2 regions of the Brevibacterium oceani genome follow, and region 1 is predicted to be linked to the other one. Evidence: predicted binding sites of a transcription regulator. Region 1 holds the regulator's gene; the other holds the start of a gene.
What was found. Region 1 encodes HspR, which represses chaperone genes until heat shock. Its sites were predicted from a motif close to AAGTTGAGTCNNNNNGACTCAACTT; they were not measured.
Positions count from the first base shown of each region.

Region 2: clpB (ATP-dependent chaperone ClpB) is a predicted target of HspR. The motif match lies at 2,284-2,308, and genes of this name have one in related genera.

Region 1 is NZ_CP072846.1:3,721,301-3,726,510, reverse strand. Features, by position in the region: gene dnaK (molecular chaperone DnaK) at 1-855, shown strand, start outside; gene J9314_RS16585 (nucleotide exchange factor GrpE) at 855-1,538, shown strand; gene J9314_RS16580 (DnaJ C-terminal domain-containing protein) at 1,716-2,735, shown strand; gene J9314_RS16575 (heat shock protein transcriptional repressor HspR) at 2,750-3,187, shown strand; gene J9314_RS16570 (purine-cytosine permease family protein) at 3,397-5,187, shown strand; gene J9314_RS16565 (urease subunit gamma) at 5,196-5,210, shown strand, end outside.
Region 2 is NZ_CP072846.1:3,940,338-3,945,547, forward strand. Features, by position in the region: gene J9314_RS17475 (enoyl-CoA hydratase) at 1-434, opposite strand, end outside; gene J9314_RS17480 (Na+/H+ antiporter) at 544-2,121, shown strand; gene clpB (ATP-dependent chaperone ClpB) at 2,371-4,977, shown strand; gene J9314_RS17490 (HTTM domain-containing protein) at 5,078-5,210, opposite strand, start outside.

The sequences.
Region 1 (5,210 bases):
AAGGAGCCCAACAAGGGCGTCAACCCCGATGAGGTCGTCGCGATCGGCGCCGCCGTGCAGGCCGGTGTCCTCGTGGGTGAGCGCAAGGACGTTCTGCTCATCGACGTCACCCCGCTCTCGCTCGGACTCGAGACCAAGGGCGGCGTGATGACGAAGCTCATCGAGCGCAACACCCCGATCCCGACCAAGCGTTCGGAGACCTTCACCACCGCTGAGGACAACCAGCCCTCCGTGTCGATCCAGGTCTTCCAGGGTGAGCGCGAGTTCACTCGCGACAACAAGAACCTCGGCACCTTCGAGCTGACCGGCATCGCTCCGGCTCCCCGCGGTGTGCCGCAGATCGAGGTCGCCTTCGACATCGACGCCAACGGCATCGTCCACGTGTCGGCCACCGACAAGGGCACCGGCACCGAGCAGTCGATGACGATCACCGGCGGTTCCGCACTGCCGAAGGAAGACATCGACCGCATGGTCCGCGAGGCCGAGGAGCACGCAGAAGAGGACAAGAAGCGCCGTGAGGCCGCCGACGTCCGCAACAACGCGGAGAACCTCGCCTACCAGACCGAGAAGCTGCTGACCGACAACGACGACAAGCTGCCCGACGACGTCAAGACCGAGATGCAGGGCGACGTCGACGCCGTCAAGGAAGCCCTCAAGGGCGAAGACGACGACGCTGTGAAGGAAGCCTACGACAAGCTCGTGGCCAACCAGCAGAAGATCGGCGAAGCCATCTACAACCAGCAGGGCGGTGCCGAAGGCGCCGAGGCTGCCGGTGAGGCCGGAGCCGAGGCCAGCGCCGACGACGATGTCGTCGATGCCGAGGTCGTCGACGAAGAGGATGAGGAGAAGAAGTAATGACTTCTGAGGGCAACGATCAGTCGTCCGAGGAGCCAGGCTTCACCTTCAGTGACAAGCGCCGGGTCGACCCGAACACCGGTGAGGTCCGTCCCGAGGCCGACGCCCAGTCGGCCTCGGCCGAGGCCGGCGATGAGCAGGTCACGGATCCGAACGCCGCGCAGGCGGCGGAGGGATCCGCTGCCGACGCCAGCGACCTCGGAGTCGATATCCCCGCCGATACCTCGGGCCTCGAGGACACCGAGGCGGCCGCCGAGCCCGAACCGGGTTCGGAAGCCGCCGCGCACCTCGCGGACCTCAAGCGCATCAACGCCGAGTACGCCGCCTACCGGATGCGCGCCGATCGCGAACGCGAACGCGCAGCCGTCGGCGGCACGATCAAGGTCGTCGAGGCCCTGATCCCCGTGCTCGACGAGGTCAAGCTCGCACGCGAGAACGGCGACGTCTCCGGCCCCTTCGAGACCCACGTCAACAAGCTGATCGACTCGCTTTCCAAGGTCGGCGTCGAACAGTACGGCGAGGTCGGCGACGAGTTCGACCCGAACCTCCACGAGGCGCTCATGCAGCAGCCCTCCGACGAGGTTGAGGAACCGACGGTCTTCCTGGTCATGCAGCCGGGCTACCGCCTCGGTGACCGCATCATCCGTGCGGCCCGGGTCGGCGTCCAGCAGCCGGAGGACTGAACGACGACCTTCGCCGAGGTTGCTGCCCGCCCCGTCCGACAGTGAACTGTCGTACGGGGCTGGGGGCCACCTCGGCGGCGGTCCGGATCTTCGGGGTCACACCCCGGGGATGCGGATTGTGAGGAGACAAGTGAATAGATCGATGAGTGCAATGATTGGAAGGAAAGGAGGTGCCAGGTGAATACCGGACCTCAGAATGATTGGTTCGATAAGGACTTCTACAAGACCCTCGGCGTCTCCAAGGATGCTTCCGATGCCGAGATCAAGAAGGCCTATCGCAAACTCGCGCGCAAGTATCACCCGGACGCCAACCCCGGAGATGAGAAGGCCGAGGAGAAGTTCAAGGAGATCGGACAGGCACACCAGGTGCTCTCCGACAAGGAATCCCGCGCCCAGTACGACCAGGTCCGCGCCATGGGCGGAGGTGCCCGGTTCAGCGCCGGCGCCGGAGGACCCGGCGGAGCGGGCGGCGGCGGATTCGACGACGTGTTCTCCGACCTCTTCGGAGGCGGCGGACGCACCCGGACCCGCACGACCTACGGCGGCGGGGGAGACGTTCCCCCGGACCTCGCCGACCTGCTGAACGGCTTCGGCGGCGGAGGCTACGGTGGCGGCGGATTCGGCGGCGGCTACTCGCCGCCGGTCAAGGGCGGCGACATCAAGTCGAGCACCACGCTGTCGTTCACCGAGGCGATCAACGGAGCCTCGGTGAAGCTGAACATGCCCGGCGGGAAGCCGCTGACCGTGCGCACCCCCATCGGCGTCAAGGACGGACAGAAGATCCGCCTGGCCGGCAAGGGCAAGGCCAGCCCCAACGGCGGTGAGGCCGGCGACGTCATCCTCACCGTGAATGTGAAGCCGCACCCGGTCTTCACCCGCGACGGGGACAACCTGCGGATGGAGCTGCCGGTGACCTTCGACGAGGCGACCCTGGGCGCCGAGGTCAAGGTTCCGACCCTGGGCGGCATGCCGGTCAAGGTCAAGATCGCACCGGGCACCCCGTCGGGGCGGACCCTGCGGGTGCGCGGCAAGGGCGTGAAGACGAAGAAGGGCACCGGCGATCTGCTCGTCGAGGTCGAGATCGTGGCGCCGAAGAACCTGTCGAAGGAAGCCAAGGCTGCGGTCGAGGCGTTCCAGGCGGCCACCGAGGACGATGATCCGCGCGACGGCCTGCTGGAGACGGCCAAGGCCAGTTGAGGTGGTGATGAACGATGCATATTTCGTCGACGGCGGCGGTGTATGTGATCTCGGTGGCGGCGGATCTGGCGGGAATGCACCCGCAGACGCTGCGACAGTATGACCGTCTCGGCCTCGTCATTCCCGAACGCACGGCGGGACGTGGTCGGCGGTACTCCGGACAGGACATCGCCAAGCTGCGGATGATCCAGCAGCTGTCCCAGGACGAGGGGGTCAACCTCGTCGGGATCAAGAAGATCATCGACCTGCAGAATCAGGTCGATGCCCTCCAACACCGCAATGACGAGCTCGAGGACGAGATCCGGACGCAGCAGGCGGCGAAGGAACGCGATGCGCGTGTGTTCGCCGCCGGCACTGCCGGGGACGTCGTATCGATCGCTCGCGGCAGGCGCCCGCAGGGGCGTCCCGAACCCGGCGCCATGGTGCTCTACAACAGATTCCGGCGGCGGTGATCCGGTCGGCACCAGTGATCGATAAGTGACGACTCGAAGAGCGCGAACCCGAATGCGGGTTCGCGCTCTTCTGCGTCTGCGCAGATGGGCGACTGCGCCGGCAAAGTCCCCTGCCGACATCTGCCCGAAACAGAACCGACATGTGCGGAAACAATCGCCTGCAAAAATGAGGTCTTGATCACGGTCGACGCACAAGTCAGGAACCCACAATGACACTGTCTCCGAGCAGGACGGCACTTCCCGAGCCGCGAAACGAAGCACAGCTCGCGGCATCTGAGAGCCTCGAGGACTACACACTCCGCTTCGCCCCCAGGTCGTACCGGAAATGGGCGCCCGGAGTCGTCGCGACGAGTGCGCTGGGCGGCATCGCCTACCTCGCCGACTTCTCGATCGGTGCCAACATCGGCATCGCCCACGGCACGACGAACGGCATCCTCGGCATCCTCGTGGCGGCCATCATCATCTTCCTCACCGGATGGCCGCTGGCGTTCTACGCCGCCCGCTACAACCTCGACCTCGACCTCATCACCCGCGGTTCGGGCTTCGGGTACTACGGGTCCGTCATCACGAACATCATCTTCGCGACCTTCACCTTCATCTTCTTCGCCCTCGAAGGCTCGATCATGGCGCAGGGACTCTACCTCGGCCTCGGCCTGCCCCGCCCGATCGGCTATCTCGTGTCCACGGTGCTCATCTTCCCGCTCGTCATCTACGGCATGAAGGTCCTTGCCAAACTGCAGGTCTCGACGACCCCGCTGTGGCTGCTGCTCATGGTCATCCCCGTCGGCTACCTCATCGCCTGGCAGCCGGATTCGGTCGCGGACTTCTTCGCCTATACGGGCGAAGAGGGCGAGGGCGCGAACTTCGCCTCGGTCATGCTCGCCGCCGGAGTCTGCCTCTCACTCATCGCCCAGATCGCCGAGCAGATCGACTATCTGCGGTTCATGCCCCCACGTACCCCGGAGAACCGCCGCAGCTGGTGGGCGGCCGTCATCCTCGCCGGACCCGGGTGGGTGATCTTCGGGGCGACGAAGCAGATCATCGGCATGTTCCTCGCGGTCTACCTCATCGCCAATGTCCCCGGTGCCGTGAGCTTCGCGAACGAACCCGTCCAGCAGTTCCTCGCCACCTACCAGCAGATGATGCCGCAATGGCTCGCTCTGCTTCTGGCCGTGGTGCTCGTCGTCATCTCCCAGGTGAAGATCAACGTCACCAACGCCTACTCGGGATCGCTGGCATGGACGAACTCATACACGCGGATCACGAAGCGCTACCCGGGCCGGATCACCTTCCTCGTCGTCAACCTGCTCATCGCCCTGGCGCTGATGGAGCTGAACATGTTCGACTTCCTCAACGCGATCCTCAGCTTCTACGCGAACCTCGCGATGTCGTGGATCTGCGTCGTCGCCGCCGACATCGCCATCAACAAATACCTGCTGAAGCTCTCCCCGAAGATCCCCGAGTTCCGACGCGGCATGCTCTACGACTGGAACCCGGTCGGGATCGTCTCGCTGGTGCTCGCCGGCGGGGTCTCCATCGCCATCTACTTCGGGGCGTTCGGTGCGACGGTCCAGCCGTTCTCACCTCTCTTCGCCGTCGGCATCGCCATCGTCGCGACCCCGCTCATGGCGATCATCACCCGCGGCCGGTACTACCTGCGACGCAGCGACGATGGAATCGAGCTGCCGATGTTCGACGAGCACGGCAACCCCTCTGGCGAGACCCTGCGCTGCCATGTCACGGACTTGGAGTTCGAACGTCCCGACATGATCGCCTCGGCGAAGACGGGCGAGAACGGGGAGCGACTCTACCTCAGCTCCCTTGCGCTCTCGACCGACCGCCTCGGCGAGCATGTGCTGCCCGCGGATGCCCCGCGCAGCCGTGAGGACGTCCTGCACGCTCGCGCGGATGCCCCGCATGATCACGTGGATGCCTCGCCCGGCAGCCCGGGCTCGCCGCTGGACCGCACGGCGGCCCCGCACGATCCTACGAAAGGCTGAGGGAACGCGTGCACTTCACTCCG
Region 2 (5,210 bases), 220 kb from region 1:
ACCATCGGCGTCGAACAGAACAGACCGATCTTCACCCCCGGTGTCGCAAACCTCGCCGAGGCGGCCGCCACCGCCAGATCGCAGGTGGCCACGAGCTGGCACCCGGCCGCCGTCGCCACTCCCTGCACCTGCGCGATGACCGGCTGCGGGATGTGCTGGATGATCTGCATCAGACGCGAACAGGCGTCGAAGATCTCCTGCTGCGTCTCGAGATCCGCTCCGCGGATCTCCCCCAGGTTATGACCGGAACTGAACACATGGCCAGAGGTCGACAACACGACGGCACGCACATCGGTGCGGCGGGCCACCTCGGCGAAGGTGTCGATGAGGTCATTCATCACGGACAGGGACAGGGCGTTGCGCGTGTTCGGTTCATTGATCGTCACGGTCGCGACTCCGTCGTCTGCCGGCGCGAATACAATTGATTCGGACATAGTCACATTCTGTCAAAGATCACACGTCCGGAGCAGTTGCTGTGTCGCCTTTCCGCCCGCGACCGATCTCATCCCCAGGTCGGCAGGGCCCGACGCGAGGGAGAGAACCATGACCACTCTGCTGATGATCATCGGATTCGGTGCCGCGACCTCGGTCGTGGTCGGGCTCGGGCAGAAGCTCAAACTCCCGTGGCCTGCGCTCATGGTCCTCATCGGCATCGCCGGCGCCTTCATCCCCACCTTCGCCGAGATCACCATCGAACCCGAGCTCATCCTGCCCCTGTTCCTGCCGCCGCTGCTCTTCGCCGCGGCGCAGAAGACCTCGTGGGCGCTGTTCGCCATCCGATGGCGGACGATCCTCGGCATGGCCGTGGCCCTGGTCGGGGTGACCGTGGCCGCCGTCGCCGGCTCGGCCCTCCTCCTCATCCCCGGGATCACGATCGCCGCGGCCATCGCCCTGGGTGCGATGCTCGCCCCACCCGATCCGGTGGCCGTCGACGCCGTCGCCGGAACCGTCTCGATCCCGCGCCGGATCATGTCGACCCTGCAGTCGGAGGGACTGTTCAACGACGCCGCCTCCCTCGTCATCTTCCAAACCGCGATGGCCGCGGCGATGGCCGGCACCGAGGTGGACTACGGTCAGCTCGCGATCTCCTTCCTCGTCTCCGCCGTCATCGCCATCCTCGTCGGCCTCCTCGTGTCCTTCGTCGTGTCGTGGGTGATGGAGAAGATCGACCACACGATCGCGCGCTCCTCGCTCATGCTCATGTTGCCCTTCGGCGTCTACCTCATCGCCGAACACTTCCACGCCAGCGGAGTCATCGCCGTCGTCGTCGCCGCCCTCGAGATGCGCCGCCGCGACGTCGAGGGCAACTCGGCCGAACGCGTCACCCAGAACTCGACGTGGCAGGTCCTCGAGATGCTCATCACCGGCATCGCCTTCGGGCTCATCGGCCTCGACCTGCGCATGGTCGTCGAGTCCGAGCACGCCGACCTGGGCCGGGCCATCATCGTCGGCCTCATCATCGCCGTGGTCATCATCGGCGTCCGCTTCGGCTGGCTGCTGCTCGGCACCATCCTCAGCCGTCGGCACACCGAGGACGACCCGGATGCCGCCCCGCTCAACCTCCGCGATGCCACGCTGATGACCTGGGGCGGAATGCGCGGACTCGCCACGATCGCCCTGGCCCTGTCGATTCCGGCGACCACCGACACCGGAGAGATCTTCCCCGGACGGTCCTACATCCTCGTCGCTGCCGCCATCATCCTGCTCGTCACCCTCGTCCTGGCGGGGCTGACCTTCCCCGCCGTCGTCGACGGCCTCGGCATCGACGACGAGGCGGAGCGGGAACACCAAGCAACGAAGGACATCGCACTGCGTGCCTACAAGGCCGCGATCCGACAGATCAAGAACGATGACAGCCTCCCCGACGAGGTGGCCGAACCCCTCCGCGCCCGGTTCAAGACCCTCCACGCTCAGCTGCTCGGCACGACGGATGACCAAGCGAGTTCCGAACAGGCGACCGCGTTCAAGGAGCACCGGGAGCAGATGCTCACGGTGCAGAAGAAGGCGATGCAGTCCGCCCGCGCCGAGGTGCTCCGGGCCCGCCGCGAGCGAGGCACCGATCCGGAGATCGCCGACAAGGTCCTCCGCCGCTTCGACCTCCAGTCCGTGCTCGTGCGGTAGGTGCGGGGCGGACGAGCGCCCGCACCCGCGCCAGGGCCCGCACTCGGGTCCGCGCCCGGGTCCGCGCCCGGGTTCTGTCCGGGTCCGCGCCAGGGTCCGCGTCCGTGCGAGACTGCGAGCCGCCTCGGCGGGGGATCTCCTCGAAATTCTGCTTCGGAATCAAAGTTGAGTGGAATAGACTCAACTTTGTCGATGTTGTTCTTTTCGAGAGCTGTAATCAGCACAGAACTTTGAGAAGGAGATGCGTAAATGGACGCTCAGATGACAACCAAATCCCGGGAGGCGCTGCAGACTGCGGTCAACGACGTCGTCGCCCGGCACAACAACCAGATCGAACCGGCCCACCTCGTCGCCGCGCTGCTCAAACAGCCCGACTCCCTGGCCTCGGCCCTGCTGACGAAGGTCGGTGCCGACCCGCAGTCGGTGCTCACCGCGATCGAGGCCGTGATCGGCGGATTCCCCACCGTCAGCGGTTCTTCGGTCAGCCAGCCGGGCCTGTCTCGGTCCGGACTCGAGATGATGAACCTCGCGCAGGAGGAGATGACCGCCCTCGGCGATCAGTTCGTCTCCACCGAGCACCTGCTGCTGGCTGCCGCCGCCGGCAAGGACGGCGCCGGCGATGCGCTGCGTGAGTCAGGAGCCGGACGCGATGCGCTGCTCGCGGCGCTGCCCGAACTGCGCGGAGGCAAGAAGGTCACCTCGGAGAACCCCGAGGAGACGATGCAGTCGCTGGAGAAGTTCGGCGTCGACCTCACCGCCACCGCACGGGAAGGCAAGCTCGACCCGGTGATCGGTCGCGACAAGGAGGTGCGCCGCGTCGTCCAGGTGCTTTCGCGCAGGACGAAGAACAACCCTGTCCTCATCGGCGAGCCCGGTGTCGGCAAGACCGCCGTCGTCGAAGGCCTGGCCCAGCGGATCGTCGCCGGCGACGTTCCCGAATCGCTGCGGGACAAGACGCTCATCAGCCTCGACCTCTCGGCGATGGTCGCCGGTGCGAAGTACCGCGGTGAGTTCGAGGAGCGGCTCAAGGCCGTGCTCGAGGAGATCAAGAACGCCGACGGGCAGATCATCACCTTCATCGACGAGCTCCACACGATCGTCGGTGCCGGCGCCGGCGGCGATTCGTCGATGGACGCGGGCAACATGCTCAAGCCGATGCTCGCCCGCGGTGAGCTGCGCCTGATCGGCGCCACCACCCTCGACGAGTACCGCGAGAACATCGAGAAGGATCCTGCCCTCGAGCGCCGGTTCCAGCAGGTGTTCGTCGGTGAGCCCAGCGTCGAGGACACGATCGCGATCCTCCGTGGACTCAAGGAACGCTACGAAGCCCACCACAAGGTCTCGATCAACGACGGCGCCCTGGTCGCCGCGGCCACCATGTCGAACCGGTACATCACCGGTCGGCAGCTGCCGGACAAGGCCATCGACCTCGTCGACGAGGCGGCGTCCAGACTGCGGATGGAGATCGATTCGGCTCCGGTCGAGATCGATGAGCTCCGTCGTGCCGTCGACCGCCTGAAGATGGAGGACATGGCGCTGGCGAAGGAGACCGACTCCGCCTCGGTCGAACGCCTCAGCGCTCTGCGTGCCGACCTCGCCGACAAGGAGGAGGAGCTGCGCGCCCTCGAAGCGACCTGGGAGTCTCAGCGCGCCGGGCTCAACCGGGTCGGTGAGCTGAAGACGAAGCTCGACGAGCTGCGGTCGGCGGCCGAGAGAGCTCAGCGCGACACGGACCTCGAGACCGCGTCCCGTCTGCTCTACGGGGAGATCCCCGCCGTGCAGAAGGAGATCGCCGAGGCCGAAGCCGAAGAGGCTCAGGCCGAGGCCGGTCAGACCTCGGATCCGATGGTCTCGGACAAGGTCTCCGGCAACGACATCGCCGAGGTGGTCTCGTCGTGGACCGGCATCCCTGCGGGACGACTCATGCAGGGTGAGATCGAGAAGCTGCTCGGGGCGGAGAACGTCCTCGGTGAGCGTCTCATCGGTCAGAAGGACGCCGTCGCCGCGGTCTCCGACGCCATCCGCCGTTCGCGTGCGGGTGTCGCCGATCCGGATCGTCCGACGGGTTCGTTCCTGTTCCTCGGACCCACCGGTGTGGGTAAGACGGAGCTCGCGAAGTCGCTGGCGGACTTCCTCTTCGACGATGAGAAGGCCCTGATCAGGATCGACATGAGCGAATACGGTGAGAAGCACACCGTGTCCCGCCTCGTCGGTGCTCCTCCCGGCTACGTCGGCTACGACGAGGGCGGTCAGCTCACCGAGGCGGTCCGCCGTCGGCCCTATTCGGTGGTCCTGCTCGACGAGGTGGAGAAGGCGCACCCGAGTGTCTTCGACATCCTGCTGCAGGTCCTCGATGACGGTCGGCTCACCGATGGTCAGGGTCGCACGGTCGACTTCAGGAACACCATCCTGATCCTGACTTCGAACCTCGGTTCGCAGTTCCTCGTCGACACGTCATTGTCCGATGCGGAGCAGCGGGAGAAGGTCATGGATGTCGTGCACGCGACGTTCAAGCCGGAGTTCCTCAACCGCCTCGACGACATCGTGCTCTTCGACGCCCTCGGCAAGGACGAGCTCGCCTCGATCGTCGACCTGCAGATCCAGCACATGGCGCGCAGGCTCTCCGATCGCAGGATCTCGCTCGAGGTCACGCAGGGTGCCGAAGACTGGTTGGCCCTCGAAGGCTACGACCCGGCATTCGGTGCCAGGCCGCTGCGCAGGCTGGTCCAGCGCGAGATCGGCGACAAGCTGGCCCGCGCGCTGCTGGCCGGTGATATCCAGGACGGTGACACCGTCGTGGTCGACCTGCCCGAGGACCCCGAGACCCGAGGCCTGGAGCTGCGCCCGAAGCGGTAACGCTCCGGGGCACACTCTGCGCTGGGCAGCCCAGTTTCGGAACTGGGCTGCCCAGCGCAGGGTGTGGAGAACCGGAATCTGCTCAGCGAAAGGAGACGGCTCAGGCGCGCGACTTCGCTGCGGAACTCGACTTCCCACCCGCCTTCGCACCGGAACCGCCCTTCGCGCCGGAACCGCCCACGGCTTTTCCGGCCGCCTTTGAAGCGGAACCCGCCTTCGCACCGGAACCCGCC